3 regions of the Planococcus rifietoensis genome follow, and region 1 is predicted to be linked to each of the others. Evidence: riboswitches for the same ligand, from Rfam matches in the RefSeq annotation. Region 1 holds a riboswitch; each other region holds the start of a gene.
What was found. Region 1 has a riboswitch for thiamine pyrophosphate ahead of AUC31_RS06830 (ABC transporter substrate-binding protein). Riboswitches for the same ligand answer to the same signal wherever they lie in the genome.
Positions count from the first base shown of each region.

Region 2: it holds a riboswitch for thiamine pyrophosphate, as region 1 does, so the genes downstream of both, AUC31_RS07345 (YkoF family thiamine/hydroxymethylpyrimidine-binding protein) here and AUC31_RS06830 (ABC transporter substrate-binding protein) in region 1, are expected to answer to the same signal.
Region 3: it holds a riboswitch for thiamine pyrophosphate, as region 1 does, so the genes downstream of both, tenA (thiaminase II) here and AUC31_RS06830 (ABC transporter substrate-binding protein) in region 1, are expected to answer to the same signal.

Region 1 covers NZ_CP013659.2:1,384,653-1,395,041, reverse strand. Annotated here, with positions in the region: gene AUC31_RS06845 (ABC transporter ATP-binding protein) at 1-136, opposite strand, end outside; gene AUC31_RS06840 (ABC transporter permease) at 129-896, opposite strand; gene AUC31_RS06835 (thiamine-binding protein) at 896-1,189, opposite strand; gene AUC31_RS06830 (ABC transporter substrate-binding protein) at 1,189-2,196, opposite strand; TPP riboswitch at 2,325-2,434, opposite strand; gene AUC31_RS06825 (putative quinol monooxygenase) at 2,532-2,828, opposite strand; gene AUC31_RS06820 (MarR family winged helix-turn-helix transcriptional regulator) at 2,858-3,286, opposite strand; gene AUC31_RS06815 (nitroreductase family protein) at 3,393-4,037, opposite strand; gene AUC31_RS06810 (hypothetical protein) at 4,337-5,047, shown strand; gene AUC31_RS06805 (DUF4179 domain-containing protein) at 5,099-6,199, opposite strand; gene AUC31_RS06800 (sigma-70 family RNA polymerase sigma factor) at 6,174-6,722, opposite strand; gene AUC31_RS06795 (MFS transporter) at 6,994-8,238, shown strand; gene AUC31_RS17940 (helix-turn-helix domain-containing protein) at 8,179-9,000, opposite strand; gene AUC31_RS06785 (Rossmann-fold NAD(P)-binding domain-containing protein) at 9,056-9,592, shown strand; gene AUC31_RS06780 (hypothetical protein) at 9,854-10,138, opposite strand.
Region 2 covers NZ_CP013659.2:1,485,125-1,495,513, reverse strand. Annotated here, with positions in the region: gene AUC31_RS07360 (LCP family protein) at 1-92, shown strand, start outside; gene AUC31_RS07355 (AI-2E family transporter) at 150-1,340, shown strand; gene AUC31_RS07350 (sporulation protein) at 1,408-1,827, shown strand; gene AUC31_RS07345 (YkoF family thiamine/hydroxymethylpyrimidine-binding protein) at 1,940-2,545, opposite strand; TPP riboswitch at 2,626-2,730, opposite strand; gene AUC31_RS07340 (hypothetical protein) at 2,913-3,125, shown strand; gene AUC31_RS07335 (protein adenylyltransferase SelO) at 3,188-4,648, opposite strand; gene citZ (citrate synthase) at 4,805-5,923, opposite strand; gene AUC31_RS07325 (hypothetical protein) at 6,386-7,177, shown strand; gene AUC31_RS07320 (M20 metallopeptidase family protein) at 7,389-8,564, shown strand; gene AUC31_RS07315 (amidohydrolase) at 8,576-9,892, shown strand; gene AUC31_RS07310 (M20 family metallo-hydrolase) at 9,885-10,389, shown strand, end outside.
Region 3 covers NZ_CP013659.2:2,342,777-2,353,165, reverse strand. Annotated here, with positions in the region: gene AUC31_RS11745 (DUF6359 domain-containing protein) at 214-3,714, shown strand; gene AUC31_RS11740 (S1C family serine protease) at 3,885-4,997, shown strand; gene AUC31_RS11735 (AI-2E family transporter) at 5,165-6,247, shown strand; gene AUC31_RS11730 (hypothetical protein) at 6,439-7,023, shown strand; TPP riboswitch at 7,951-8,052, shown strand; gene tenA (thiaminase II) at 8,142-8,831, shown strand; gene thiM (hydroxyethylthiazole kinase) at 8,824-9,585, shown strand; gene thiD (bifunctional hydroxymethylpyrimidine kinase/phosphomethylpyrimidine kinase) at 9,575-10,389, shown strand, end outside.

The DNA of each region.
Region 1 (10,389 bases):
ATAACGTGCTTTTGCCGCTGCCGGAAGGGCCGAGCACGGCGACAAATTCATCGTCTCCTATATTCAATGATAACTCTTTCAGCACTTCGGTCCCGTCAAAGCTTTTCGTCAATTGTTCAATCGCCAATTCAGCCATTCAAATTCCCTCCCCCGCTCGTTTTCCAGCGGATGATCCACTTTTCGAGTAACACAATCGCCGCGAAAAACAGCATGCTCAAACTCATGATCAACAAGATCGCGACAAATACTTGCGTCGTCCGGAACGACGACGAGGCGAGCGTCATATAGACGCCAATGCCCTCCTGCGCACCGAGCCATTCGGAAATGACGGCACCCATGACGCTATAGGTCGCCGCAATTTTCAAGCCCGAGAAAATCGACGGCATCGCATGCGGCCATTCGAGCTTCCAAAAAATCTGGCGTCTGTCGGCTCCTGCCATTTTCATATAATGAAGCAATTCGCCGCTCGTCTGCCTGAACCCATCAAGTGCCGCGATGGTGATCGGGAAAAAGCACACGAGAATGATGATGATCAGTTTCGGCAACAAGCCGAAGCCGAACCAAATGACCAATAGCGGCGCCAAAACGATAATCGGGATATTTTGCGATAAAATCAGCAAAGGATAAAAAGTCTCCCGCAGTTTCGGCACGAGATGAAGAATCATCGCGACGCCAAGGCCGATCGACGATCCGATGAAAAAGCCGAGGATCGATAATCGGATCGTCGCAAGCAAATGCCCGCTGTAATTCGGCCAACTGTTTACCGCTTCTACCCCGATCTGATAAGGGGTCGGAAGCAACCACTCTGGCACTTCAAACAGCGGCACCAGCGCTTGCCAGACGATCAATAAAAGGATGAGGACCAGAACCGGTCTCCATCCTTTTCGCACAATCATCACGGCCGGTATTTCTCCGTCAATTTATCCATCGAGGCACCGCTCGGCTGATACAGCACTTTGATTTGGGAGATGACGTTCGAACTGCCGTTTTCGATCATCGCCTCGTTCATTTCCTCAACGATCGAAAACAACTGCGCCAGATCCCCTTCCATCGTCGTCTCCAGTGGATTGACTTGGTACGGGACGCCCGACTTTTCAATGACGGCGATCGCTTTGTCTACATATGGAATGACGTCTTCCCCGTTTTTCGTTTTCGGGATGATTTGAATACTTAATAATGCATTGCCCATCAGTTTTCCTCCTCCGGTAAAAATTCATTGGTGTACGCCTGCTCCACGTCCAATTCCTCATCCAGTAGCCCGTTGTCGAACATCCACGCAGCGTAATCCGCCCACACTTGCTCTTGCTGTTCGCCGAATTTCGCGGCATCGTCCTGATATTTCGGCGACAGCCATTCTTGGCTCGCTTTCACCAGTTCCGGATCCAAATCCGGGACCGACTCGATCAAGATCTCAGCTGCTTGTTCAGGCTCATCGATGGCGAATTCGTAGCCTTGCGACACTGCTTTGGTGAATGCACGAACGGTTTCCGGATCTTTTGCAATCAAGTTTTCATTAGTCATTAGGATCGGTGTGTAATAATCCAGTTTGTCCGAGTAGTCCGTCAAATACTGCATGTTCAATTCATCGCCGCGCAGTTCGGCTTCAATGCCCGTCCAGCCGTAATAGATCCAAGCAAAATCGATGTCGCGTTCGACCGCCGTGAAAAAGTCGCTATTGCCGATATTGACGATGTCGACGTTTTCCACATCAGCCCCTTCCTGTTCCATGATGGACCCGAGCACCGCTTTTTCGACTGGCGCTCCCCAGCCGCCGTAAGTTTTCCCTTCGTAATCGCTCGGCGACTCGATGCCTTTGTCTTTAGGGGATGCAAATCCGGACGTGTTGTGCTGAATGAGCGCCGCAATCGAGACGATCGGAATGTCTTGCACTCTCGCTTCCGTCAAGCTTTCCTGTGCGCCGATGCCGAATTCCGCCTGGTTGGAAGCGACCAATTGATTGGCGCCCGCTTCACCCGGCAAGATGATCTCGACATCTAGCCCTTGCTCTTCAAAATAGCCCTTTTGCTGTGCCACATACAAGCCGGTGTGATTGGTATTTGGCGTCCAATCCAACACCATCGTCACTTCTTCTAATTCCTGTTGTTCATTCGCCACGTCGCTGCCCGGACTTTCCGCTTCTTCTGTGCATGCCGCGATCAGCAACACCGGTGCAATGGCAATCGTCCATTTTTTCATCTTGTTTCCCCCTTTGAATGAATTCATAAAAGATGATTTCAGAAGCTGATTCAGGGGACATATCCAATTGCGGATACAAAAAAGCGCCCAAGGTTATAGAAACCTTGGGCGCATATCATCGCAGAATAGACCGATTTGAATATGTTCCCTCCGCTGGTATTAGCCAGTTCAGGTTCCAAGGGTCAATATCTCACGGATATTCTCTCAATCGGCAACACCGATTCCCCCACATGTGTTTTATGAAATTAGCATTTGTCTTTCAAGGTCTATCTTGTCACAGTTCACCAAGATGTTCAAGCATTGCCTGGCATCTCGTTTAAACGAACAAGCTTTTCTTACATCCGGACAGCTTCACCGCTATAGACTTTCAGTTCCATCGGCGCGCTCATGAATCCAGCTGCTTTTTTGGAGAAAGCCGTGAAATGTTCACTCGCGTTATGGGCTTCGATTGCTTGCGCATCTTTCCATACTTCCACCATTGTGAAATGGCCGTCCTTCTCCACTGATTTCATCAAATCGTATTGAACATTGCCCGGTTCTTGACGCGATGCGTCGATCAAAATTTTGCTTTCGTTTAAAAAGGCTTGTTCCTGGTCAGGTTTTACTTGCAAATGTGCGTGGATAATCATCATTTCATTTCGCCATCCTTTAATCTGTATTTTTAATAATCAACGATATTGTCTTGCATGCGCCGCAACATATCGCTAAGCGCATCGACTTCCTCAGACGTGAAATCGTGGAGCATTTGCTTGACGAAGCCTGTATTTTCTTTCCGGTATTCGACGATGCGCTCGCGTCCTTCATCGGTCAGGCTGACAAAGATTACACGATTGTCTTCTGGATTTCTGCGCTTTGTGACCATGCCGCTCGCTTCAAGCTGCTTTAAATGGCGCGTGACCGCGGCGCTATCGATATTGACCAATTTTTGTAACGTTGACTGGTTGATTTCGTCAACTTTATAAAGCTGCGACAATAACTCATAACGCGACGCACTGATGCCTGTGCAACGCTCAAACTTCGGGCTGATCTGATTGGTCAGACCCTTAAACTGGTGCAGCACTTGTTCCTGCTTTGAAAATGAACACGGCATTGAAAGACCTCCTAAATGATCGATGAAGTCAATTGATAGCTGTGCCCACTATTCATTGACCAGTCAAATATAATACATAACTCCCGAATACTCAAGGTCGTCTGGCTTAGCTCCAGGTCGTGGTCGCCTCGACCGGCAAGCGGTACGACTGGAAGCCTTCGTTGGCGGCTTTGCCAATCGTAAGAAGCATGACTGGCACATAACGCTCTTTGTCCAGGCCGAACGTCTCAGCGATCTTCTGCTTGTCGTAGCCACCGATTGGGTTGGTGTCGTAGCCAAATGCACGGGCAACGAGCATCAATTGCATGGATACAAGCCCTGAGTCCAACAGCACGATGTCTTTCATTTGCTCTTTGGACATGCCTTCGTACAAAGGTTTGAAGTAGCCGACTTGGAATTCTTTCACTTCTTCGGGCATATAACCGAGTTCTACGGCTTTGCCATAAATCTCTTCTGCGTACTCAATGTTGTTGAGGTCGCCGAACACGGCGATAACAGCTGATGCACTCATTACTTTTTCCAAGTTGAAAGATGCCAGCGGCGCAAGCTTTTCTTTTCCTTCTGCGCTGTCGATAACAACAAAACGCCAAGGCTGCATATTGATGGAAGAAGGCGCTGTGGACGCCTGTTCCAGGATCTCGGTCATTTCCTCGCGGCTGATTTTCACATCCGGGTCGTATTGTTTAATGGAACGGCGTCCATTGACGATTTCATTGAAATCATTGGTTTTTTTGTTTTGCAGTGTGTTCATGGTAAATTGCTCCTTTTTCTATCCTAATTGTTTTGAGGGTTATTAATTGACCCCTCATTAATTGATGCCTCACACAATATAAACCCGTTACAGAAAAAATGCAACCAGAAAGTTTCACAAATCGAATCGCCAAGGCCAAGTCGGTTAGTTTTTTGCTAAAATTATGTAAAAGCGGCTTCATTATTTCTAAACGAAGCAGTACAATATAGAAAATCAATTTACGTAATTTATAGTACCCTTTAATTTAACAAAAGCTCGCCATTTCACCAGATCATTCCATCTGACAGGAGGCTTGGGTCATGCTGTTGATTCCGTTTTTGATCGGTATTGTATTCATCTTGATCCATTTCTTCGCGAGCGTCCTGGTGCCTCGAGATAAACTGAAGCAAGTGAAATGGTTCTCGTTTTCAGGCGGGCTTGCCGTTTCGTATATTTTCATTTACTTGCTCCCTACTCTTCATAAACAGCAAGCCGCCATCGAAGAACCATACCGGCAGTTGACGATGGAGTCGGAAATCTATTTCGTCGGCCTTCTCGGTGTCGTCTTGTTTGTCGGCATTCAAATCGTCATCCAGCAAAATTACATTTCCCATACCTCTACTTTCTGGTCGGTCATCGTGTTCTATGCTTTCTATAATGCGCTCGTTTCCTACTCTGTGCTGTCATTTGAAGTATCAGCTGTTCAAGCTTTGTTTTACTGCGTCGCGATCGGTCCGCATTTCATGGCGGTCGCTCATGACATGTGGCGGAAGTTTCCCGTGGAATACAATAAATACGGCCGCTATATATTGGCTGTCGGAATTGTCGCCGGCTGGATCGTCGCTTTGACGACTGAACTGACGCCGCTTTTCAAATCGATCGTCTTCTCGCTCGTTTCCGGCGCAATGATCTACACGGTTTTCAAGCACGAACTGCCGAGCGAAAAGGATACGCATTTCCCGACTTTCCTTATCTCCGTCATCATATACTCTGCGATTACGATTACACTGAAATTTGTGTTCGAATGGTAGATACCAAAACAAGCCCGGCACAGTTATAAACTGCGCCGGGCTTGTTTATTTTCACTTCTCTTCTTCCTCTTCATCATAAACCGGGAACTCGGGATCTTCAATAATTTGATAGGTCCCTTCCAGCATATTGATTTCAAGTGCATCAAATTCTATTCGAATCGATTCCGGCTCTTTGCCTTCCTCCATTCTGCTGATGTGGCCAAAGGGATAAAAGGTCAATGAGGTGGCCATAGGATCCAGCCCTCTCATTGTGGCTGTCCAGAAAAAATCTTCCCGAGTCCTTGCGTCGCCATAAGTGGTCCCTCCATTATAAGGAACCAGGTAGACATTCCCCAAGTCATCCGCAGCAATCAGCTCGACTTCCACAGCTTCCCATACTTCCAGTAAAGCCGGGTCCACCAATTGTTGGTAGGCGACATTCACAGCAACGTCCGTAAACGTCACTTCAGTAAAGTGAACCGTGACGCCGCCTTCTGAATTGATTTCGTCTAAGATAATTGGATCTGTTTTTAACTGATCGACCGCGAACTCGAATTTCCAATCGCCTTCTATCTCTCCCGCATCCGTAAATAGGCTCTCTGGTTCCCAAACCACGTTGACTTGAGCCGCTTCTTCATCAAGATGCGGAATGGTATTGATCCCAATCAATGAACCTTCTGCCAATTTCCAATCCATGGAGCCTGTAGGACCTTCTCCTTCGAGCAATTGCGGAAAACCAGTTAGGTGAGCAGAGTCATCCAATTCTTTAGTTGAAGTTACCGTATAAGTGAAGGTGACATTCGTTCCATCATATACAGCTTTGTCTATAGAAATGGTTACGCCATTGCTGGATTGGGTTAATTTCACGTCATCACTAAAGCGCTCGTATTGGATAAGTCCCTCCTCTTCTTCGGCGAAAATGGAAAAGACATTTCCAATGACGGGTACCTGTGCCATATAATTTGCAAGAACTGGAGATGCAGAAAGAGTGGCCGTAAACAAGCCGATAAATAGAATCGCCGCAGCGATGGCTGGCATCAGCCACTTCCACCGTTTGTTCTTTTTAGGCTTGGACGTTTCATAAAAGGCATCATCAATGATTGACTCCAAGCGGTCTTCTGGCACTTTGATATTTTGCATAGCATTTTTAATTGAAATCTCTTTGTCGTTCATCTGCATACACCCCTTTCAAATCTTTTTTCAACATCCCCAATCCACGGTGAAGAATTGTTTTCACTGTGCCTTCTGGACATTCCATTACGGTGGCGATCTGCTTGACTGTAAAGTCTTGATAATATCTCAACATCAACGCTGTCTTGAATTTTTCAGGCAATGAATCCAATGCGTTCGACACATCCATTTGTTCGGCCACATCGGCGCTGGCACCATTATCTAAATTCCGCTCCTCCACTTCATCCATGTAGATTAACTTTTTATTGTTCTTCAAAAACGCCAGTGCTTTATTTATGCAAATGCGGACCAGCCAAGTTGAGAAATACTGCGGTTCTTTCAATTGATGCACTGATTCGATAGCCTGAAGTACAGTTTGTTGAAAAACCTCGAGAGCATCGTCTTCATTTTTCACATATGTATAGGCCATTCTGTATAATTTTTCTTTTTCGGATTTCAATAAATTCTGAAGGGCGATTCGGTCTCCTTGAATCGCCGCAGAAATTATTTCTTCATCGTGCTGCATTTGCCTCATCCTCCCTTTGTATATTAGAGATGCCAGCGCTTTAAAACGTTTCGATTATTTTTTATTTTTTGTAAAACTTGGTAATCCTAATTAAACTATAGCTTTAAAAATTCGCAATAACGATTTCATTATGGCGATTTAATCAAAACAAGAGCGCTGCGAATCTGCAGCGCTCTTATCTTTAAACTAGCGAATTCTTGCGGTATCAAGCAGCAAGATTCGTATAGAGCCCCCTTGAAATTCAGCGTAACCTGAACGGGAGGTGGTTGTTATGTATCGACATGTACTGAAAAACAAAAACATTTTGTATTACTTAGCTGGAGCAGGGATATCGCAACTCGGCAATGTGTTAGCTGGGCTTGCCTTTCTTTTTATTTCTTACGAACTGACAGAGTCCGCTGCTTTAACGACAATAATCGCTATTTCGCAAGCAATGCCGTACTTGCTCTTCGGCTTGATTGGCGGAGCATGCGCGGACCGTGTGAATAAAAAACGGATGCTCGTAGCGATTGATCTTCTACGGATTCCTCTTATTCTGTCACTAGTCGTATTATTTCAATTGGACATATTGGCTTTCTGGCATTTGCTTGCGGCTGCTTTTACAGTTCAAACTCTGGGTTGTTTTTATAATCCCGCTTACCGTGCCGTGTTGCCGCTGATTACGCCTATCGAGCAACAAACGACAGTCAATAGTCTCCTCGATACGGTGACAAGAGGCGTTCAAGTTGTCACGCCGCTTTTTGCAATTGGCTTGTTGAACGCCGGACATGCTATCCATTTTTATACGATAGATGCCATGACTTATCTAGCGAGCGCTCTTCTTATCTTGAAAATTCACTGGGTGGTGCCAATAGATCAAGAGAATATGAATGAGACAAAAAGAGATGGGCTCTTCTATTCAATTGGAGTTTTCTTCTGGTGGGCAAAACGCGAAGGGACCGTAACACATCTATTCTTCGCGACATTTTGGATGGTCTTTTTCAATACCTGGGTTTGGCAAGTTGGCTTATTATTGCTGCTCCTTGATCGTTTTCCAGGAAGCGGCCAAGAAATTTATAGCCTGTTGTTGGGCTGGTACGGGTTCGGGGTAATTTTGACGAATATTGCCATTCCGTTTTTCTGGAAAACCCTGACCTTCTCGCTTTATTTATGGGGCTCGATTGTTTGGGGACTTGGCCTCGTGGTACTTGGATTCGCGAGCTACCCGCCACTTTATATTGCTGGGGTATTTATTGCAGCGGCCGGATTGCCGTTATCCAGCCTAGCCAGAGTTTATTTGATTCAAACCCTTGTGCCCGCAGATATGCTCGGCCGTGCTTTCAGCTTTAATGCGGTTCTTTTGTATGGATCCAATATTTTGTCGCTAGCGATCTTTGGGGCACTTGCTTCAGTCATCGGCATTCAGAAACTGTTTATATGGTGCGGGAGCTTGATGGTTATTACAGCCATATTTTACTTATTTCGAGCTCTCTTGACGGAAAATACGCGGCGAAAAGCCGTAAAGGCGCTTGAATAATTGATTAAACGATCCGATAGAGGAAAATCCGCAATCATAGGCGATATCTGTGATGGTCCGGTTAGTTTGCATCAATAGTTTTTGGGCCCTCACGAGGCGGTACAGCTGCAGCCAGGAATACGGGGAAACGCCGATTTTTTCTTTAAATAGATGCGCCAATTGGAACTTGCTGATGTCCAAAATCGCCGCCATCTCATCCAATGTCCACGCATGCTGATAATCATCTTTTAACGCTACCATCACTTGAAAGAGCGCAGGCTGGACCGTGCGGAAAGGATCAGTGACCATAGCGGGTGTATGCGTTCCAATTGCGGTTTTTGCGAGCAATAAACTCAATTGGGAAAAGCTGTGCTCCAAGAAAATTTTAGAAGAACCATTTCCGCTCTCCTTTTCCATCAACACGTATTGCTGCACAAAATGAACCCATTGTTCAATGAGGGGGTTTTTCTGAGGAGTTTGCGCAAAATACAGTTCCCTGTCGTTTCCGGTAATGGCCGTTACCGCTTCCTTGAGAAACGCGGCATCCAGTTCAACCAAAAACTTGTGATCGTCTACTGCAAGCTGCCGGTGTCCATCATGCGGATTAAACACGATAAATTCTTGGTCCGCTATAGTTAAATCGTTGCGGTTGCTTTGATAATGCATCGAGCCTTTCAACGAAAACATGAACTTAAAACACGGATCGTCGCGCCACAGGCTTTCTGACTTTTTTTGGTCAGTTGATAACAATAAACAATCGGAAGCTTCCATAATGATAGCCATCCATTCCATCCTTTCTATCGTTTCAAGTATTCAATTCAAATAAGGAGTGATTCGTTTGCAACATGCACTTGTCATCGGTGGCACCGGAATGCTCGCCAAAGCCACGCTATGGTTATCGAGAAATGGCTATCAAGTTTCTGTAATTGGGCGCAGCGAGCAGAAAATGCAGCATCTCCTGGATCAAAATTTAGGTCAATTAACACCCGTCTTCGTCGATTACACAAATACAAAAGAATTTGCTGCCAAAATTGTTGACCTTCAGCACCTATATGGTCCATTCCGATTGATCGTTGCCTGGGTTCACGCGTCAGGAGATGAAGTCATTCCCTGCTTAACCAGACTCATCCCCATTTCCACTCCTTGTAAACTAGTCCATGTGATTGGAAGCAGTTCAAGATTAAATCCCGTTGCTAACCACAATATTCCCTCCCACATAAGCTATTATCAAGTGCAGCTCGGGTTCGAAATCGAAAAGGGCGTGTCCCGCTGGTTGACTCATGACGAAATCTCAACGGGCGTCATAAACGCACTGCGAGGCAATAAAAGCTATCAAGTGATCGGCACGGTAAGCCCTTGGGAGCAACGGCCATAAAGCTGAATGCACTCTGCAAAAATTTTAGTTTTCATCTCACTTAAAATGATACGGGAAACTTGGGTGCAAAACTTTCATCCATTTGGCTGATTTTATTAATGAGTAAACAAAAAAGTTGCTCTTCAAAAACTGGTACCGAAGACAGCCAGTTTGTTTCGGCCTTTTCAATATGTATCTGGTCGACTAACGAATAATGCTAGAGAAACTAAATCCGACTGGAGCTTCCAATGCTTTCTCTAGGATCGTCTTCCTAACATCTAATCAAAACAAATCAATTGCTCTATAAGGAATAATATCCGTAAAGAATAAAACGAACGAAAACACAGTAATCCCTATTCCTAACCAAAAATACTTTCTCCAACATTGTATGACGACGCCGAGCAAGAACACAGCAGCGGGGATTAGCCAGAGTGGAAAGAGAATTTCAGGTGCTTCCGGCCCATATTCAGAGATGAAGCCAGCTGCAAACCAATAAGATACGGGAAGTATAAAAAGTCCAGCTATAGGAAGGTACACAAAACGCAGAAGTACGATGGTTAATTTCATAAAGAAACCTCCTCTTCATAAAACTGAATACGAAGCATAAATAACCTTATTAGAGAAACGTATGGTAATTTAAGCAATCGATAAACGCTTGTTAATTTGGGTAATTATACCATAAAGTGAAATAGGAGATGCTGATGGTGACAATCCATTTATCTTTATTTCGATCATACATCTTTTATATTTTCAGGCACAAAAAAGCAGGCATTCATGGATTCCCATAAATGCCTGCTTCTCTACTATTATTGACCGTC
Region 2 (10,389 bases), 100 kb from region 1:
CGAATTATCCGCAAGCGGGTTCGGTTCTTGAAATCGATATAGAGCAAAACCGCCGTGCGCTGGAAGAATTTTTGTCTCAGCCACTCAACTAATTTTTCAGATAATATGGTAAACTACAGGTAGAAGCCTATATAAAGAAGGGGATCGCCATGCCGCCAGATGACAATAGACCGCCGTTTTTCGCTACCAACTATATTCGCTTCCTGGGCGGGAGGAATACGTTTTTTACATTATTGATTTTGATCTTGATCGGGCTTGTCGTGTTCATCTTCAGGGAAGTATCATTTATCTTCAATCCGCTCAATGTATTCATGAAAACGGTTGTCTTGCCGGTCGTCCTGGCGCTTATTTTGTATTACTTGCTGCGTCCGGTGCTGCGGTTGCTGGAACGGTTCAAGATCCCGAGAATTTGGGGGATTCTCATTATCTTCCTCGGGGGCATCGGGCTCTTGACGTTGTTGAGCGTCCTTGTTTTCCCCTTTTTAAGGGATCAGTTTCAGAACTTGATCGAAGAATTTCCGGATTATTTCATGCGCTTATTGAATAATATCGACCAATTCTTGCGCAATTCCTTTGTTGGTGATTATTACCGGGATTCGAGCTTCAACATCGAAGCATTGATTGCCACCTTGCCGACCAGCATTGCGGATACACTACAAGCGACAGTGACGGGCATCATCGCTCGCGTCACCAGCTGGATTTCGACCATTACGGGCGTCATCCTGTCGATTGTCATCGTGCCGTTCATCCTGTTTTATCTATTGAAAGACGGCGACAAGCTTCCAGGCTATTTCCTGAAATTGCTGCCGCCAAGATTTCGGGATGATACAAGAGAAGTGTTAAAGGACGCAGACAAGCAATTGGGGGCATATATCCAGGGCCAGCTCATCGTCGCCTTCTGTATTGGCGTCATGGTTTACATCGGCTTTTTAATCATCGGTATGGATTATGCACTGCTGCTCGGCGCGCTGGCAATGGTGACAAGCATCGTTCCTTATATCGGTCCAGCTATAGCGATTACGCCCGCTGCGATCATCGCACTCGTCACTTCGCCGTTCATGCTGGTGAAACTGGCGATTGTGTGGACCGTCGTGCAGTTGGTGGAAGGCAATTTGATCTCGCCGCAAGTAATGGGCAAGACGATGTATATCCACCCTGTCACGATCATTTTCGTCCTGTTGACGGCAGGCTCCTTGTTTGGCGTCGTCGGAGTCATTTTGGGGATTCCGATGTATGCGTTGCTGCGGGTCATCGTCAGCCATCTATACAAGCTGTTCAAGCGGCGTTATAACCGCTATGAGACAAACTTGGATAATCAATACGACTACACCGAGCTTTAAGCTTTCTGTTTACAGGATGCAGGAAAGTGGTATGGAGAATTATCAAATTTTGGGGGTATAGATTTTTATGAAATTCAAAGACTTTTTATCTTCGATCGGCATCGGTTCGGTCAAAGTGGACACAGTAGTAGAAAGGCCGCATCTTGAAGAAGGCGAAACATTAAATGGGACCGTCTATTTAGACGGTGGAAGCGGCGATCAGGAAATCGATTATATCGAACTGCAAGTGATTCGTTTAGTGGAAGATTACCGGGAAGACAGCGATTTCGATTTTTATGAAACGCCAGTTGCCAAGCAGAGCTTGGAATTTGCGGGATCCGTGAAATCGAAGAACACCGTCATGCAGCAATTCGAGATTGTCCCAGATGAGCGGTGGGTGCTGGAGAACGTGAATGCCAAGTTGATTTTACGGACGATTGTCCACGTGAAAAACGGCGTTGATGTCCAGGATGAGGACGAAATCACTTACGGTAAAATCGACAGCTGAAAACAGGTTGATAATAATATTATGTAAACCAAAAAACATCCCTGCAGTGAACGATCCAACTGCGGGGATGTTTTTTTAGACCAAAATCTAGGGTCACGAGGTAATTTATTCTTTAAGAAAAATCTTCAGCGCCTGTTTTATGTGAAGGGCTGTTGATGCTCATGGATACGGTCATCACGAGATGGGGGTATTTAGTGGAGCGCGCGCTGGAAAAGCTCGTTTCGTAAAAAGAAAAGACTTCATGAATATCCCCGTGGATGCCGCTAGCGTAATGCATGGAATCGTTCCATACCCCAAACTCTTTTGCACGTTCCACTTCGCGGTAGATAACTTCCATATAATCGGGATTGTTCATCGGGTAAAGCGCGAATTGCGATGAAACGTATTGCTTACTGTCGTCTTGATTTGCCGGTTCATCCGGCGCCTCCAAATACGCATTACCTGCGGTATCTCCAGGACATCCAGCTGAAAAGGTGCCGGACAGGGCGATATGTTCCTTCGTCTTCGCCGCATGAAGAGCGAGAGCCTTCGCGACATTAAAGACATGCTGTTGTTTGCCCCGAATGACGGTGGAGACATCATCGGTTTGCATCCACACATTGGACGTGTCGGTGTCCTTTAACGCGCTTTTGATGATGCTGATGAAATTGCCGCTCATCGGATGCAAGGAAAAGCGAAATCCGACGATCGGGCTGGTGCCGCATGAAGTTGGTTCCATTTAGAATCCCTCCTAAAAATATGCACAAAAAAGCCACATCCGTGAAGATGCAGCCACTATTCCGTATTTCGTCGTCATGTCGGAAAGTCACCGCACTTCCTCACGCAGGTCCTAACCTGATCGAGTCATAAGGGATCGGAGCGAAAGCTCTCATCTCAGCAAAACATGCACCCCCAGTGCAGAAAAACGGTATGTGGTTTTACGTGTCGGGTTTGCCCGATGGCTAAAGTCTAAGCCAAATACTTTTCCAAGTAAAGGAATTCTACTATTTTCATCGACAATGAGAAAATGACGGCAGAGGTGAATACTCCCTGAAAAATCGGGTAAACCTAAAGCAGACAAGCATTTGAGGAGGAATCCATTTATTATGGCATCAACAAAAAAATTCCGTGTCGTTTATCATTTCGGCGCAGGCGTCGAAGCGGTCAACACCGTCGAAGCCGATACCCCGAAACAAGCAGTCAGCGGTTTGGATGCGGATGATTTCCGCGAATTTATCGGCGACAACGATACGTATTACCAATTCAAGATGAACGAAGTCAAAATGGTCAGTGTCACTGAAGTCACAGACGGACAGTGATCAACCAGCCAAGCGCAATAGAGAAAACCCCCTGCCGATGAAGAGGCAGGGGATTTTTTGGTTCATGTTCCGCAATAAGTCTGGTATGGAGGCGTTGAAGGCGGTGGAGGGGCTGTATAGGGCAGCTGCTCTTCGGAATGGGCATATGGATTTCGAAGGATATCCAAAAGCTTTTCCATCACTTCATAATCGCCTTGCGCCGCTGCTCCCAATGCTGCTTCCACGCGGTGGTTGCGCGGGATGACAGCTGGATTTCGGTTTTTCATCAATTCCAGGATTTCTTGTGCTGAACGGCCTTCTTGCTGTTGGCGGGCTTTATAGCGGCTATGCCAGTCTTTAAAAGCCGGGTCGTTTGCCAGTTGGGGCTCTTCCACTGCTTCGAAAGTCAAGAAACGGAATGTATTAGTATAATCCGCTTGCTTTTCCTGCATCAATGCCAGCAAGTCATCGATTAATTGTTCATCTCCTGGCGCTTCGGTAAACAAGCCCAATTTTTCGCGCATGCCTGATAAATACAATCGTTTTTCTGAACTTATATATTCCTCAAGCGCTCCTTGGAGAGAAGACAAAGCCTGTTTTTCCGGAATCTCATTTAAAAGAGGAAACAGGGACTCTGCAAAACGCGCTAAATTCCATCCGCCGATGAGCGGCTGGTTACGATAAGCATAACGGCCGCCAGCATCGATCGAGCTGAAGACCGCGGATTCGTCGAAGCGGTCCAGAAAAGCGCATGGGCCGTAGTCGATCGTTTCGCCGCTGATCGCCATATTGTCCGTATTCATAACGCCGTGGACAAAACCGGCGAGCTGCCATTTCGCGATGAGTGAAGCTTGCCGCTGCGCTGTCTGGCGGAATAATTCGATATAGCGGTCTGGCCCGGTGATGTCTGGGAAATGCCGTTTGATCGTATAATCCGCTAAAGCTTTCAAATCTTCAGTCGAACGGTATTTCGCTGCGAATTGAAAAGTGCCGACACGGATATGGCTTGAAGCCACACGCGTCAGGATCGCTCCAGGCTCTGCAAAGTAGCGCTGAATCTTTTCTCCTGTCAATACGACTGCAAGGCTTCTGCTCGTTGGAATCCCGAGCGCATGCATGCTTTCGCTGATCATGTATTCCCGCAACATGGGCCCGAGTGCCGCGCGGCCGTCTCCGCTTCTGGAAAAAGGCGTGATGCCGGCGCCTTTTAATTGGACATCGAAAATCTCGCCATCCGGTGTTTGCTGTTCGCCGATTAAGATGGCACGGCCGTCGCCGAGCATCGTAAATTGGCCGAATTGATGGCCGGCATAGGCTTGGGCGAGCGGGAAGCTGCCTTCAGGAAATTGATTGCCTGCAAACATTTGCAGGGATTCAGGGCTGTCTAGCTGTTGCGGGTCCAGGCCAAGTGATTTTGCCAATGCTCGGTTCGCGATAACGAGTTCAGGTGACGGGACCGGGTTGGCTTCCATTGGGGCATATAAGGTTTTGGGCAGGCCTGCATAACTATTGTGCAGTTTCCAGCCGCTCTCTGTATGATTCATGGGCGTGCCTCCTATTATCGATGTTTTGGTATGTCTTTCCTGTTATTATAGCCACAATGAAATCCTTGAAACAACCAAAGGGGGCTAGCCGGGCAAATAGAAAAGCTTGAGCCATACACCCAATCGAAGGGGAGGCTCAAGCTTATGCTGATCGATTTAACGTTCTTCAACCGACACGTAAGTTTGCATGCCAGGCCCGATGTATTCCGCACGCGGGCGGATCAGGCGGTTGTTCGAGTATTGCTCCAGGATGTGCGCAAGCCAGCCCGACGCACGGGAGACCGCGAAGATCGGCGTGAACAAATCATGCTCGATGTTCAACGAGTGATAGACCGAAGCCGAGTAGAAATCGACGTTTGGCGGAAGCGGTTTTTCGCTCGTTACCAATTCTTCGATTTTCACGGACATGTCATACCATTTCGATTCGCCGCGAAGCTCAGTGAGCTTTTGCGACATTTCGCACAAATGCTTCGCACGCGGGTCGCCTTTTTGGTAGACACGGTGGCCGAAGCCCATGATTTTCTCTTTGTTCGCCAGTTTTTCTTTGATGACCGGCTCGACGTTGTCGACCGATCCGATTTCTGTGAGCATCTTCATCACTTGCTCGTTGGCGCCGCCATGAAGCGGGCCTTTCAAAGCGCCGATCGCTGCTGTCACGCCGGAATAGACATCCGACAAAGTAGCGACTGCGACACGCGCCGTGAACGTCGAAGCGTTCAGTTCGTGGTCTGCGTGAAGCACAAGCGCTTTATTGAACGCTTCGACTTCGATGTCTTTTGGCTCTTCGCCAGACAGCATGTACAGGAAGTTCGCTGCGAAGCTGTAATCCGTTTTCGGTTGGATCGGTTCTTTGCCGGCGCGGATGCGGCCGAAGGCCGTCACGAGCGTCGAGATCTTCGCCTGGATTTTGATCGCTTTGCGGTAGTTCGCCGCATCTTCCATCACTTCCGCTTCTTCGTCGAAGAGGCCGAGCATGGAGACCGCTGTGCGCAGTGCCGCCATTGGATGGACGTGCTTGATGTCGTATGTCTTGAAGTGGTCGAGCACCGCTTGCGGTACCGCCATGTTGTCCGCGAGCTGCTGTTTCAGCTCCGCGAGTTCGTCTGCCTTCGGCAAACGCTGGTGCCACAAGAGGTAGATTACTTCTTCGAAGCTGGCGTTGTCCGCTAGATCGTCGATATTGTAGCCGACGTATGTAAGGGTATCATCGATGATCGAACTGATCGCCGATTGTGTTGCGACTACACCTTCTAAACCTTTAGTTGTTGCTGTCATAAAAAATCTCTCCTTTTTGATCATTATAGTTGCCGGTCAAAAACTTCAAGTGGCGCAGTTTCTGAAGCGCTTTCATTTAATTTCAAAAAATAAGACGCATGCTGACACGGCTGGATTTAACTGATTATTATGTAATTTTACAGGATATAAGCATGCGGCAGTGCTTAGGAAGCTGAAACAAGAAAAAATGGCTTGAAGCAGTTAAATGATGGGTTGAGGGACTGGAGAATTATATTTTGTCCCCGATGGGTGGTACAGTTAGGCATATGAAGCATTCCAGAGAATTTAACGGGCGGCCATAATGCGGCTTGGCTACGGAAATGTTTATCGCGTGCGCATAAAGGGAAAAAGCTCTTGCTTGTGTTTTTAAAAAGGTTTTTCTTATAATAAGGCTAACGAGATGAGAATGGGAATGACTTGAAAAATGGCGAAAGATGGACATACAGAGAAGGAGTTAAACCATTGAAAACTACGGAACAAGGGATCCGCTATATTGAATTGATGGATGGAGAGCCGGCAATGAATATTCCGGCTATGGTAAAGACAGCGAAAACGGCGTATAAACCGTTTAATTTCAAAGATAAAATCGAATTTCTTTTCTTTTATAGTGAACGCAAAGATTTCAGTCATGCGATCTTCACTGAATACGGTATCATCGACGATGAGTTTGACGGCAAGAAAGCCGTCCATCATCCGTTTGGTGTCAAAAGCATCATTGGAATCGAAATGTCGGGAAATGACACAATCCCTTTGATTGCCTTTGTCCTGGGCCAGGCGATCGAGCATTTTAAACAGAATATGGACATCCGGCGGCACGCCGAATGGCAGGAGTTGGACAAAAGCGACAGCTACCAATGCTGGCAAACCTACTTCTGCCAAGTCCATAGTTCAGTGATCCGGCAAGGGATGCAAGGGTCGACAGATTTGTTTTTGAGAAGCTTGCCGTTTGTCTTGGCGAAGAAAGAAGAAAGTTTTTCGGCGCCTTACTTCACGGGAACATTCCGCCATTTAATCCATAGCATGAGCGAATTATATGTCATGAGGCAAGCGGGCGAAACCGAACAGGCGGACGACCATACGAAAACGCTCGAGGAACTTACCGATTCGGCATTTATGGAAATCTACGAGAAGCTCTACGCAGAACTTGCGGAATACCTGGAAACGCTCGGCATCAAATACAACGAAGTGCACGATTGTGCGATTTTCAACGTCATCGAGCAGCGTAAAAATCAATTTGCTGCATTATATAGCTGATTTTGCATCTTATGTTCTGCAACGATTCACCAATATCACGATAGCTCAAGTTCTGAAGAAGCCTTCGCATCAGCGAGGGCTTCTTTTTTATTGAAAGGATATTCAGAAAAATCAAAAAGGGGGTAGCATTTCACAAGGCAAGTACGGTACACTTTCTATTAACGGAATGATTAAGGTTTATTTCCTTAAATACGAAAAGCAGGTGACAGCGATGAAAATACAAGCACAAGAACTATTCGAAGACATACGCGAATTCCGCCGGGATCTCCACGAACATCCTGAACTGAGCGGCGAAGAAATGGAAACTTCGCAAAAAATTCAAAAAAAGCTCACTGAATACGGTATCGAATACCATGCCGGATTTGCCAAAACAGGTGTTCTCGGAATCATTGAAGGCGGCAAGCCCGGCAAGACGGTCGGGTTGCGCGCAGATATCGACGCCTTGCCAATTACGGAAAAAGCGGATGTCCCATTTAAATCCAAAGTCGATGGGAAAATGCATGCATGCGGCCATGATGCACATACCGCAATGCTGTTGGGAGTTGGGAAATTGCTCCAGCAACAAAAAGATCAAATCGCAGGAACGGTATTGCTCATTTTTCAACCAGCCGAAGAAAACGCGCCGACTGGAGGAGCTGAGCAAATGATGGCTGACGGCGTGTTCGATCGGTACCAGCCAGATGTCATCTTGGCGCAACATGTATGGCCGGGGCTTCCGGCAGGGCAAGTTGGGGTCATCGACGGGCCGATCATGGGGAATTCTGACCGTTTCCACGTCACGATCCACGGGTCAGGCGGCCATGCATCAATGCCCCATCAAACAATTGATGCCATCGTCATCGCCAACCAGGTGATGTCGGCCATCCAGACCATCATTAGCCGAAACGCCAACCCGATGGACTCTGGCGTCATCACGATCGGAAAAATCTCGGGAGGCTACCGCTATAATGTCGTGGCAGACAGTGTGGTATTGGAAGGCACAATCCGTTCATTATCAGACGAAACGAAGAAATTATTGAAAAAACGCTTCCACGAAGTCGTCAAAGGCACCGCCGACATGATGGGTGGCTCATGTGAAATCGAATATTCAGATGGATATCCCGCTACGGTCAATACGAAACGCTGGGCTGAAGTGGTCCGTGACTCTGCCACCAAGCAATTGGGCGCGGAAGGTGTTCCTGAAGTGATCGGCAGCATGGCAGGCGAAGACTTCGGGCGCTTCTTGAAAAAATACGAAGGCGTTTACTACTGGCTCGGCACATCGGTCGGAGAGGCACAAAAACCGCTCCATGACCCAGGCTTCATGATCGACGAACAAGCATTGTCGATTGGAACCGGCCTGATGGCTCAGGCGGCACTCGATGTGCTTGCGGAATTGAATAACTAGGAGGAATGGACATGACAGATGCTATCGAACGGTTTATGGAAGAGATTGAACCGCATCTCATCGACCAACGCCGCAAACGGCATCAGTATCCCGAAATTGGATTTGCGGAATATGTGACGACGTACCACTTAAGCGAACAATTGGCCGGTAAAGGCTTTGAATTGTTTTATGGTACCGATTTTTTAACGAGCGATGAACGCATGGGCGTGCCAGATGCAAAATTTTTGATACAGCAGGAACAACGGGCACTCGCTTACGGCGTCCCTTCTGATTTTTTGGAAAGGATGAAAGGCGGGCATACCGGGCTTGCTGCGGTACTCGATACCGGCAAGCCAGGGCCGAATTTCGCTTATCGCTTTGATATCGATGCCTTGCCGATTGAAGAAGACGATACCTCAGGCCACGTGCCAGCTAGGCAAGATTTCCGCTCGGATATTTCGGGCATGATGCATGCCTGCGGCCACGATGGGCATGCCGCTGTCGGGCTCGGGCTCGCTGAATACCTAGCAAAAGAAAAAGACAACCTTCGGGGCAAATATACGATTTTATTCCAGCCGGCAGAAGAAGGCGGACGCGGTGCAAAGGCCGTTGTCGATAAAGGCTGGCTGGACGATGCCGATTATTTCCTGAGCGGCCATGTCGGTATACACGATTTGCCGTCTGGGACGGTCGCCGCGGCCACGTCCAAGTTCTTGGCAAGTTCCAAAATCAACGCGAAATTCAGCGGCAAATCGGCGCATTCCGGATTGGAGCCGAATGCTGGACGTAACGCTTTGCTCGCAGCAGCATCCGCCACCATGCATTTACACGGCATTTCTCGCCATAAAGATGGGGCGACGCGCATCAATGTCGGCACTTTGCACGCGGGATCGGGACGCAATATCATCGCCGATCGAGCGCTGATGGAAATCGAGACACGTGGCGAGACCAACGACTTGGATGAATACATGCAGGAAAATGCATTGCGCATCCTACAGGCGAGTGCAGCGATGTTTGATGTCGAACTGGAAATCGAGCATATGGGAAAAGCGATTTCGGCCGACGCAGATCTTGAGTTCGCCGCCATCGTGGAACGTGCCTGCACTGCGTCGAAACGCTTGAACATTGTGCCGCATTTGCCAATCGGCGCATCAGAAGATGTTACGTATATGATCGAGCGCGTCCGTGAACGCGGAGGCAAAGCGACTTTCATGATTTTTGCCAGCCCCTTGCCGGCCGGCCATCACCATCCGCGTTTTGATTACGAGGAACAGGCATTGACGGCAGGATTGGAAACATTGATCCGGACGACCGATCATTTGCTGAAGGAGGGGAACACTCGTGAATAACTGGCTCGTTGAGCAATTGCAACGGATGAACTTAAGCGATGTACTGGTCCAGCCGCAAGGGTTTACGCGGGAAGGCTATACAGCGGAAGAAACGGAGGCCATCGAAGCTTTTAAAGCAATCGCTGAAGAATTGGGACTCGACGTTTCAGTAGACGCTGCAGGAAATGCTATCGCCCGCTGGAACGTCACGGGTGGGCATGCGGCAGTAGCAACAGGGTCCCACCTCGACACTGTGCCAAACGGCGGGGCGTTCGACGGCGGCGCCGGTGTTGTCTGCGGGCTTGGCGCCGTCAAAATGTTGAAGGAAGCCGATTTTAAACCGCAGCGGCCTATCGAAATCATTTGCTTCCGTTCTGAAGAATCCTCGCGTTTTGGGGTCTCGACAATCGGCAGTAAAGCAATGAGCGGAATATTGGATCCATCTATTGGCACACTCGAAGACCAGCATGGCATCACGCTCGCGCAAGCGGTCGAAAGCCAAGGGTTTGTGTGGCAGG
Region 3 (10,389 bases), 960 kb from region 1:
TCACAACTGACAAGCTTGCAGGACTAATGAATTATTCAATGTGCAAAATTAGAAAATAGCTTTCTCTTGCTCCTAATATACAGGATAAAAAAGGAAATATTATAAATAATTTGGTCAAAAATAAAAGAAATTTACAAATATTCAATAAAGCGTTTACATTTGTCGAGTATACTAAATCAGTATGACAATAAATTATTAGAGGAGTGAAGGTTTGTGACAAAAAGCGCGTTCAGCAAGATCTTTTTGAGTCTCCTATTGGCTTTATCAGCTGCCTTGCCATATATGGCGACAGCCGAAGCAGCAGAAACCATTTCAGTTGCAGAAGCCATTGAAAACAATACAGGAACAGCAACGGTGAAAGGGTTTATCGTTGGAACTGCAAATAGTGGAACCAGCTATGATCAGGAAGCACCTTTCACAGCAGCAACCAATGTTGGTTTGGCGGATTCCCCGGATGAAACTGACCCGGCGAAAATCCTGCCGGTTCAATTACCATCAGGATCCGTGCGTGCTGGTTTGAACTTGGTCGATAACCCTACTAATTTCAAAGCAGAAGTAACGATCAGTGGAACGCTTGGAGCTTATTTCACAGTTCCTGGTTTACGTTCAGCTTCAGCATTCACAATCCTGTCTGAAGGCGAAGCACCGCCGACCGCGACACCTGTAGACAGTGTTCAGGAAGCACGCGACTCTGAAGGATTGATTTCCGTCGAAGCAACTGTGACGACCGAAACAGGCTTCTGGGGCGGCAACGCTTTTTACGTACAGGATGAAACAGCGGGCATTTATGTCTACACATCGAGCGCAACTGTAACGGCAGGGGATATCGTCCGTTTGGAAGGTACTATGTCTGAATACAGCGGCGAGCTTCAATTGCAGCCGAACACAGTAGAAGTCGTGTCTTCTGGAAATGAATTGCCGGAAGCACAGTTGATTTCACCGGCAGGCGTCAATGAAGAGACTCAAGGCGAACGCATTTCGATCGAACGCGTCGAAATCACTAACTTGAAAGCCGTTAACACATATGGAACGTTCGAGTTCACGGCAGTGGCGGAAAATGGCGAGCAAGTCGTCGTCCGCAACGACAACCGCAATGGCTTGACGTTCGAAGATTTCACAAAAGAATACAAAGAAGGCGACTTGATCTATCTTTCAGGCATCGCTTCGAAATATAACGATATGTACCAAGTGAAAACGCTCGGCTTCGACAGCTTCGAGCTCGTCAACAAGCCGGCTGTGTACACAGACATCTTCCCGGGCGTCGTCTCGGAAGGAACTGAAATCACGCTCGCAAGCGGCTTGGACAATGCAACAATCCATTACACGACAGACGGTTCAACACCGACTGCAGAAAGTGAAGTTTACACTGCGCCGATCGTCCTGACGCAAGATACAGTGATCAAAGCGATTGCAGTGACAGGCGAAACATCGGAAGTATTTTCATTTGATTACACGGTCCTGAAATCAGAGGACTTGAAAATCCGCGACATCCAAGGGCAAGGCCATTATTCAAAATATGAAGATGTAGCTGTCAATGAAGTGACAGGCGTCATCACGCATTTCTATAACGGCGCAAACTTCGTCATCCAAGATACAGAAGGTGACGGCGACTGGAAAACATCAGAAGCGATCATCGTCAACCGCTCATCCGCATCAAGCGACTTTGCAGTTGGGGATGTCGTAACAGTCGCAGGTACGGTCGAAGAATGGTTCTATAAAGGCTATTCCGATATGCGCGACAACGATCTACCGGTAACACGCATTCGTTCAACGGACGTTGTGAAAACAGCAACTGCAGAACTGCCTGAACCGATCGTGATCGGTGAAGATGTCTTCCCGCCGACTCAAAATATTGAAAATGATGGCTTGACGGAATTCCAGCCGGAAGAAGACGGTATTGATTTCTGGGAGTCACTGGAATTGATGCGTGTCAGCGTAGCTGATGCACAAATCGTCGGACCGCAAAATTACGGCGAAGTATTTGTCGTATCGAAAAATGCGACAAACAACGAGTTCCACAAGCAAAACGGAATTCTTCTTGAAGAAGACGATTTCAACCCGGAACGTATCACCGTCACAACAGGTGAAGATGTTATCGCGAAAGCGGGCGACACATTCGCTGAAGCGCCAGTCGGTGTTCTTGGCTACGGATTCGGCAACTACCAAATCTGGACAGAAACTGATGAATTGCCAGAAATCGTAGACGGCGGAGTACAGCCGGAACAGACATGGATCGAGAACGCAGACGATAAATTGACAGTTGCAGCTTATAATGTTGAAAACTTCTCAGCAGATCCGACCCACACATCAGATGAGAAAGCACGACGCATCGCAGAATCGTTTGTGAATGACTTGAATTCACCAGATGTTATCTCGATGATCGAAGTCCAAGACAGCGATGGGCCGATTGCTTCTGGAAACTCCGATGCGACCGCTTCTTATGAGCGCCTCATCGAAGACATCCAAGCTGCAGGCGGACCTGAATACGCTTGGACAGACATCGCACCGGAATACAACCAGGATGGCGGACAGCCAGGCGGCAACATCCGCGTTGGCTTCTTGTACAACCCGGACCGCGTTGAGTTGTCTGAAGGTGAAAAAGGAACAGCGACACAGGACAACTCGTGGACACCGGAAGGCGACCTTGAATTGAACCCTGGACGCGTTCAGCCAATTGCAATGCCGAACACACGCAAGCCACTAGCAGCACAATTTGAATTCCAAGGCGAAGAAATCGTCGTTATCGCCACTCACTTGAACTCAAAAGGCGGGGACCAAAGCTTGTTCGGACAGAACCAGCCGCCGCAGTTCACGTCTGAAATCGAACGCATTGAATTGGCGAAAGCCATCAACGGATTCATTGCAGAAGGCCTGGAAATCAATCCGGAACTGAATGTCGTCGTTACTGGCGATATGAACGATTTCGAATTCACGCCAGCACTTGAAGCACTAGAAGGGGATATCTTGACGAACAAAGTCAACGATGTTCCTGAAGAAGACCGTTTCTCTTATTACTACCAAGGCAACTCGCAAGTGCTCGATCACTTGTTGGTGACAAACAACTTGGCGGACAATACAGAACTTGATATGGTCCACATCAACTCGATGTTCATGGAAGAACAGGGACGCGCATCGGACCATGATCCATTACTTGCACAAATCACTTTCGACAAACCGCAAGTGCCTGGTGAACAGCAAGCGGATCCGGATTTCTCAGGTTTTTCAGCAGTAGTTGAAGCTGGAGAATTTGATGAAGACGGTACCCTTGATATCACATTTACGGAAGGCACAATCGATGAATTGCTTGAAAGCGGCAAAGCTTTGCTAATCCAACTGGACGATGCCAGTTTGAGATTCACGCCAGCCAATTTGCAGCAATTGGCACAATCAGCTGGAGATGGCATGACGCTTGCACTTGAAGCTGGAGATGATGCTCAAGTCAACAACCGCCCTACCATGACAGGCCAGCTCGATATCGCCGTGCTGGATGCAGAAGGCGAACAACTTAACCTGAAATTCACAGAAGCTGTAGAATTGAGTTTCGAAACGGATCCAGGCATCAAAGTCCAGTTCGGTGCACGTGAAGACGCTAAAGGTAAATGGAAAATCATCCAAGGCAGCAAAAACGGTTCGACTTTCACATTGGAAGTCAACGAACTCGGCCATTACACAGTCGTTACGAACAAAGGGCAATTGGTGAAAAACAGAAGATAAATGAATAGAAAAAGGCTGGGGAAGAATTCATTCCTCAGCTTTTTCTATTCGTCAAAAAATGGATCGACTTGCCATGCTGAAGCGCCGATCAAAACGATGTCCCTTCGCCATTCCTTTTTCAATTCTGGCTTGCTATAATGAACTCACATTAACGGAAGCGGGTTGAGACTATGGAAAAACGGATGATGCAATGGCTGATGGTTTTCCTGTCGGCGATGATTCTTGCGGCTTGCGGAAGTACGGGGACAGAGGCGCCGCCGGAAGCTGAAACAGAGCAGACGGATTCGCCGGTCGATACGGCCGCTCAGGAAAAAGCCGTAATGATGGCGAATGCCAAGACGCACGTCTACACAATCTATACCGATTTCGAGCAAGGATCCGGATTTTTATTCAATAACAAGGGCGACATTTTGACGAACGCCCATGTCGTACGAGATGCCACGTTTATTTCACTCGTCAATAGCGACGGGCAGGAATTCGCCGGCAAAGTGATCGGCATGTCGCTCGATGAGGATTTGGCGCTTGTCCGTGTTGAAGACCTCGCAGGAAAAGAGCCGCTTGAGCAGGAAATGGAACCGGTCGATATCGGCACGCCGGTTATCGCCATCGGCAGCCCTGAAAATGCAGCAAATACTGCGACCGAAGGGGAAATCACCGACACTGGCGTCGATTTCTCGGAAGTCTTCGTCTATACGGACCTCTATGAAATGAATGCCTTGATCAAGCAGGGCTCAAGCGGTGGGCCGCTTCTAGACGCAAGCACCGGCCGCGTGCTCGGCATCAATTCGGTCATGCTTGAAGACAATCCCGAAATCGGCTATGCAATCCCGCTTTATTTAAAAAAGGAAATGTTGGATGGCTGGGCGAATAACCCAGATCCGCTGCCCGATTCGCAATTGGTGGAACCGTCCGTGAAGGATGCGTATTTTGAAGAAGCGCTATTATCGAGTTTCATCGAAGCCTATTACGACTTGCTGCCGTATTCGATGAATGACGAGGAGCTGAATTATTACTCTTCCTATTTAGTGCCGGGAAGCCAGGCGGTTGAAGCGGTTGACAGTGTCATCCAGGAGTATTCCGAAGAGGGCCGCGTATTCGATTCAGTCGTGCCGGAAGTCAGTTCTGTGGAAATTGAAGGCGACCGCGCATACGTCGAAGCCGGCGCTGTATTCAATTACCACGAAGCAAACGGCGAGACCGGAACAATCGACCACCGGCGACTCTACACCGTCGTGATTGATGAGTACGGGGATTATCAGATTGAATATGTGGAAGAACGATAAAGGGCCTTCTGTTGAAGGCTCTTTTTTGAAATCGAGAAATTGCAGCGTTGCGCTTTAAATGGAAATCAATAGATGGAACCGCAAACAATTTCAACCCTCAGATCTACGGTAAGTGAAGCAGCTGCCAGCACAAAACTATGGCTCAGACAGACGAAAGGGGAATGAACATGCCCAAGACCAAATGGTTTCGTTTCTTGCTCAGCACGCTATTGATCTTTGCCATCATCAACTTGGCAGTGCGTGTGCCTTTTGTGTTTTACCCGGTCCGCGTTGCGTTTTCTACCTTGATGCCGATTATCATCATCGGCGGGATTCTGTTTTATATCTTTAGGCCAATCGTCAAGCTATTATCTAAGAAGATGCCCCGTGTCGTGGCCATTCTGGTGATTTTCGTTGTGTTCCTGGCGCTGCTCGTCGGCTTTTCCTTATGGATTGGCCCGCTGATTTTCAGGCAGATCCAATCCTTGATCGAAAACTTTCCGTCGATCGTGAGAGAAGTTCAAAATCAATCGAACAGGGCCTTGTCGAGTCAATGGTGGAGCTATATTCAAGAACAGGATTTTCTGCCTGGCTTGAATCCGGACGCTATAGCCGCGAATTTCCGGAACGCACTGACAGGCATCGGTTCGAATATCCTGAGTTTTACCGGTGTGCTCGTCAGCGCCTTGACTTCACTGGTCGTCGTGCCGTTTGTCCTATTCTTTTTATTGAAAGACGGCGACAAATTGCCGGCCAGCTTCCTTAAGTTGTTGCCGCAGGATTCGCGGGCAGAAGGCGCCAAAATCCTTCATGATATGGACGAAAACCTCAGTGCCTATATTCAAGGACAGGCGACGGTCAGTTTATTCGTCGGGGGGCTGAGCTATATCACGTACCTGATACTCGGCGTAGATTATGCCATCATCTTGGCATTGGTCGCGACATTCACAAACGTCATCCCGTTTGTCGGCCCGATTATTGGAGCCGTTCCGGCCATTGTCGTAGCTTTTTTCCAGGAACCGATTCTCGGCTTATGGGTGCTGATCGCCATTATTATCATCCAGCAAGTCGAAAGTAATCTCATCTCGCCCAATATCATGGGCAAGAAACTATCGGTGCATCCGGTAACCATCATTTTCCTGTTGTATATCGGAGGCAACCTAGCTGGACTTATCGGCATGATCTTGGTCATCCCAACTTACGCTGTAGGAAAAGCCGTCGTCCAAAACCTTTACCGTCTCATCCGCCTGCGTTACCCGGCGATGAGATAGGAAGAATGTGGGAATTAACCGCTTGATTTTGGCAAGAAAGACTGGGTCTGCTATTTAAAAAAGCAGCTTGGCAAAAGGCCAAGTTGCTTTTCATTGAAAAAAGATCTAAATGGCAACGCGGATGTTTAAAAGAGATTCAAACTCAAAAAAGGCCTGCAATGACGCCGTTTTAAATGAAAAGAGGAAAACTGATGGATTATCGCTGGGATGTAATCGATGCGCTGGAAGCACAGGAGAAGTACATAGAAGCGTTGACGTTGATGGTCATTGAATGGGAAAAGAATCCCGAAGATTTGAAAGTGGCCAACCGATTAGGCTTTCTTTGCTGGTATGTAACCGTAGAAGCAGATGTACTTGGTGATAATGGGTTGGACGCAATTGGAATCGATGAATGCGGAAAGTTATTTTCGGAACTGGCTCATTTCGGTCAAATAACGTTCCCTGAAGAGCCAGACTTTCTATCGAGTTATGGCTACATGATTTCTTTATTTCCGGACTACTTCGATTTGTCCGCTCTTGAAATTTGCGGAGAATACGGTTCGGATATATACAGGATCGGAGAAAGAATGATCGGAAAAGCCCGCAGCCTAAAACCTGAAGATAAAATCATCCAGCTAATGCACATCGACAGCAAGCCTAATAGAAAAAGCAATCACGCATACAGGGAACTGTGCCATGAAGTTAGCCGTTTATTGCCGGCGGCATTCCAAGGTGAAGGGGAAATGCAGCAATACTTTAAGGAAGTCTTGAACCGGACAAATCTTGACTCTGACTGAAGCCTTTGCCTATACACAAGCTAGACCTCGCCATTCCAATTAAGCAATCGAACCAAAGTAGATGAAAATTGCACAGCCACTTGCTTACACATTTTAAATTTCAATGAACTCTAAAAGCAGCCACGCGCTTAAGGGTGAGCCGAAGCAATAAGACAAGTGACCTTCTTGGCTTATTGCGGGAGGCCAACCCCAAGCGTGCTGCGGATAACTAGAACCAGAATTGATAAGTACTATTCCAAGTAAACATCAAAATTACAGCTATCTTGATTCCATTAGCTAGCCCAGCTAAGTAAATGAATTAAAGCGAATGACATTTATAAACTTATTCACTTGTTCTCTTGCCAATCCAGCGAAATCTAAAAGCAGCCACGCGCTTAAGGGTGAAGCGAAGCCGGAAAATGATAAACTTCGCATACTCCACTAGATTGGGAAATCAACGTATAACTTTGCTCCCACATCTGCAAAAGCAGATGCGTCGCAAATGAAGCGGCTCAACTGCCTTTCGCCAATTAATTGGCTCATTGTGAAAGCTCAACCCCAAGCGTGGCTGCGAAGAACCAGCAGAAACTGCAGTGAATACCATCAAAACTAAACACCAAAACTCTAGCTATTTTCCTACGACTAGCTAGCCGCGCTATGCGAATGAACCAAAGTGGATGACATATACGAACCCAGTCCCATGTTCTCAATCCAATTCAACCAAATCTAAAAGCAGCCACGCGCTTAAGGGTGAGCCGAAGCAATAAGACAAGTGATCTTCTTGGCTTATTGCGGGAGGCCAACCCCAAGCGGGCTGCGGATAGCTGGCAGACGAACCGGGCAAGCTAATTCTAATTAAACAATTAGACTCTTGCTATTCCAAATTCAAAAAGTTTTGAATTCGCAAGCCAGCTATGGTATTCTATTGCCGACAATAAAAAAATATCGCTATTCCACTAGGGGAGCCATGTTGGCTGAGACGGACAAGAGTCCGGACCCTTTGAACCTGATCTGGATTATACCAGCGTAGGGAAGTGGGCGAATTGTGAGCCTTTCTCCAATTTCTTCAGCTGACCTTTATCGCCGCTTCCTTACCTGGGAAGCGGTGTTTTATTTTGCCCAAAAAAGGAGAGAGCCACATGACATTTTGTAAAGAAGTCCGGTTGGAATGCGCAGATTTATGGGACGCCAGTTTTGAACACCCGTTTGTAAAAGGCATCGCGAAAGGCGATTTGCCGCTCGATGTCTTCAAATTCTACGTCATGCAAGACGCTTATTACCTGACCCATTTCGCAAAAGTGCAGTCACTGGGGGCAGTGAAAGCGAAAGATTTGAAAACGACGCAATCATTTGCGCATCACGCAGAACAGACCTGTGCCGCGGAACTCGCGCTCCATGAATCGTTTATGGAATTGCTTGGAGTAAGTGAGGAAGATTGGAAGCTATTTGAACCGTCTCCCCACGCCTATGCTTATGTTTCGCATATGTACCGCTCCGCAGAAGGCGACTTGGCAGATGTACTCGCGGCCTTGCTTCCGTGTTATTGGCTTTATTACGAAATTGGCGAACGTTTGAAGACGGCAACACCGGAAGAACCGATTTTCCAAAAATGGATCGGCACATACGGTTCCGAATGGTTCGGGGAACTGGTGAATGAACAAATCGAACGAATGGACTGCTTAGCGGATGGCTTGCCAGAAGAGCGGCGCAAGGAATTGAAAAAGCGCTTTATGAGAAGCAGTTATTATGAATGGCAGTTCTGGCAGCAAGCGTGGACGATGGAAACTTGGGAGCTGCCCGCGAAAAAGGAGAGTGTCCGCCATGCTTAGAGAATTGCGCGCACGAAAACCCTTGATTCATTGCATCACCAATCACGTCGTCTCGAACTTTCAGGCAAATGGCTTGCTCGCGCTCGGCGTCTCGCCGGTCATGGGCGATGAACAACAGGAAGTCGCGGAACTCACAGGACACGCCGATGCCTTATCGCTCAATATTGGCACGATCACGGAGCGCTCTTTTGAAAGCATGCTCATTGCGGGACGCGCCGCAATGAAAAAAGGTATACCGATTGTGTTGGATCCGGTCGGTGCCGGGGCCACAGCTTATCGCTTGCAGGCCGTGAAGCGATTGCTGACGGAACTCGATATCACGCTACTCCGCTGCAATGCAGGTGAACTCGCGGCCATTGCAGGAGCGGACTGGCAAGCGCGCGGTGTCGATGCCGGAGAAGGACAAGGCGATTTGGAAGCTATCGCTAAACAAGTGGTGGATGAATACCAAACAATTGTCGCGGTAACAGGCACAAGCGATTTAGTGACAGATGGTGACCGGACCGAGCACATCACAGGCGGAGACCCGTTGATGGCGTCGGTCACGGGGATGGGTTGTTTGCTCAGTGCGGTGCTTGCCGCCTTTTTGACGGACGAAGAATCTACCCCGATAGATGCGCTTGCTTATGGTTTGCAGATGTATGCGAATGCAGGAAGCCGTGCCTCGAAAATCGCCTTGAATCCGGGAACTTTCCAGATGGCCTTTTTGGACGAACTATCCAAACGACAGGAGGCAGCACTTTATGGACGCTAAAGCGCAAGTATTGACGATCGCCGGATCTGATTCAGGCGGCGGAGCGGGGATACAGGCGGATTTGAAAACGTTCCAGGAACTTGGCACTTTTGGCTGTTCGGCGATAACGGCGGTGACCGCCCAAAACACGCAGGGCGTTCACGGTATTTACCCGATGGACCGGCAAGCGGTCAAACAACAACTCGATGCGATCGGAACCGACTTCGATATCCGTGCGCTCAAGACCGGCATGCTGTTTGACGCCGGCATCATCGAAGAAACGGCGCAAGGCATCAAACGCTACGGCTGGGACAGGCTCGTCATCGACCCTGTCATGATCGCAAAAGGGGGCGCTTCCTTGTTGCAGCAAGAAGCGGTCGAAGCAATTAAAACCTTGCTCGTCCCGCTCGCTGCCATCATCACGCCGAACATCCCGGAAGCGGAAGTATTGAGTGGCATAGAAATCACAGACGATGCCTCACGCAGAAATGCGGCGGAAGCGATTTTATCGCTCGGTGCCGAAGCGGTAGTCATCAAAGGCGGCCATAGCACTGACCCTGACGTTGCGGAAGACTTTTATCTAGATCAGCAAGGCACGGTGATCTTGCTGCGTTCGGAGCGTCTCCAAACGCAACAGACCCATGGTACGGGCTGTACGTTTTCAGCGGCATTGACAGCTGAACTCGGCAAAGGCAATTCAGTCGAAGAAGCCTTGTTCACCGCCAAGGAATTCATCCAGGCAGCACTCGCGTATCCGCTTCACATCGGGCATGGCCACGGTCCGACACACCATGCGGCGTACAAAGAATCTATCGAAAAGGAAGT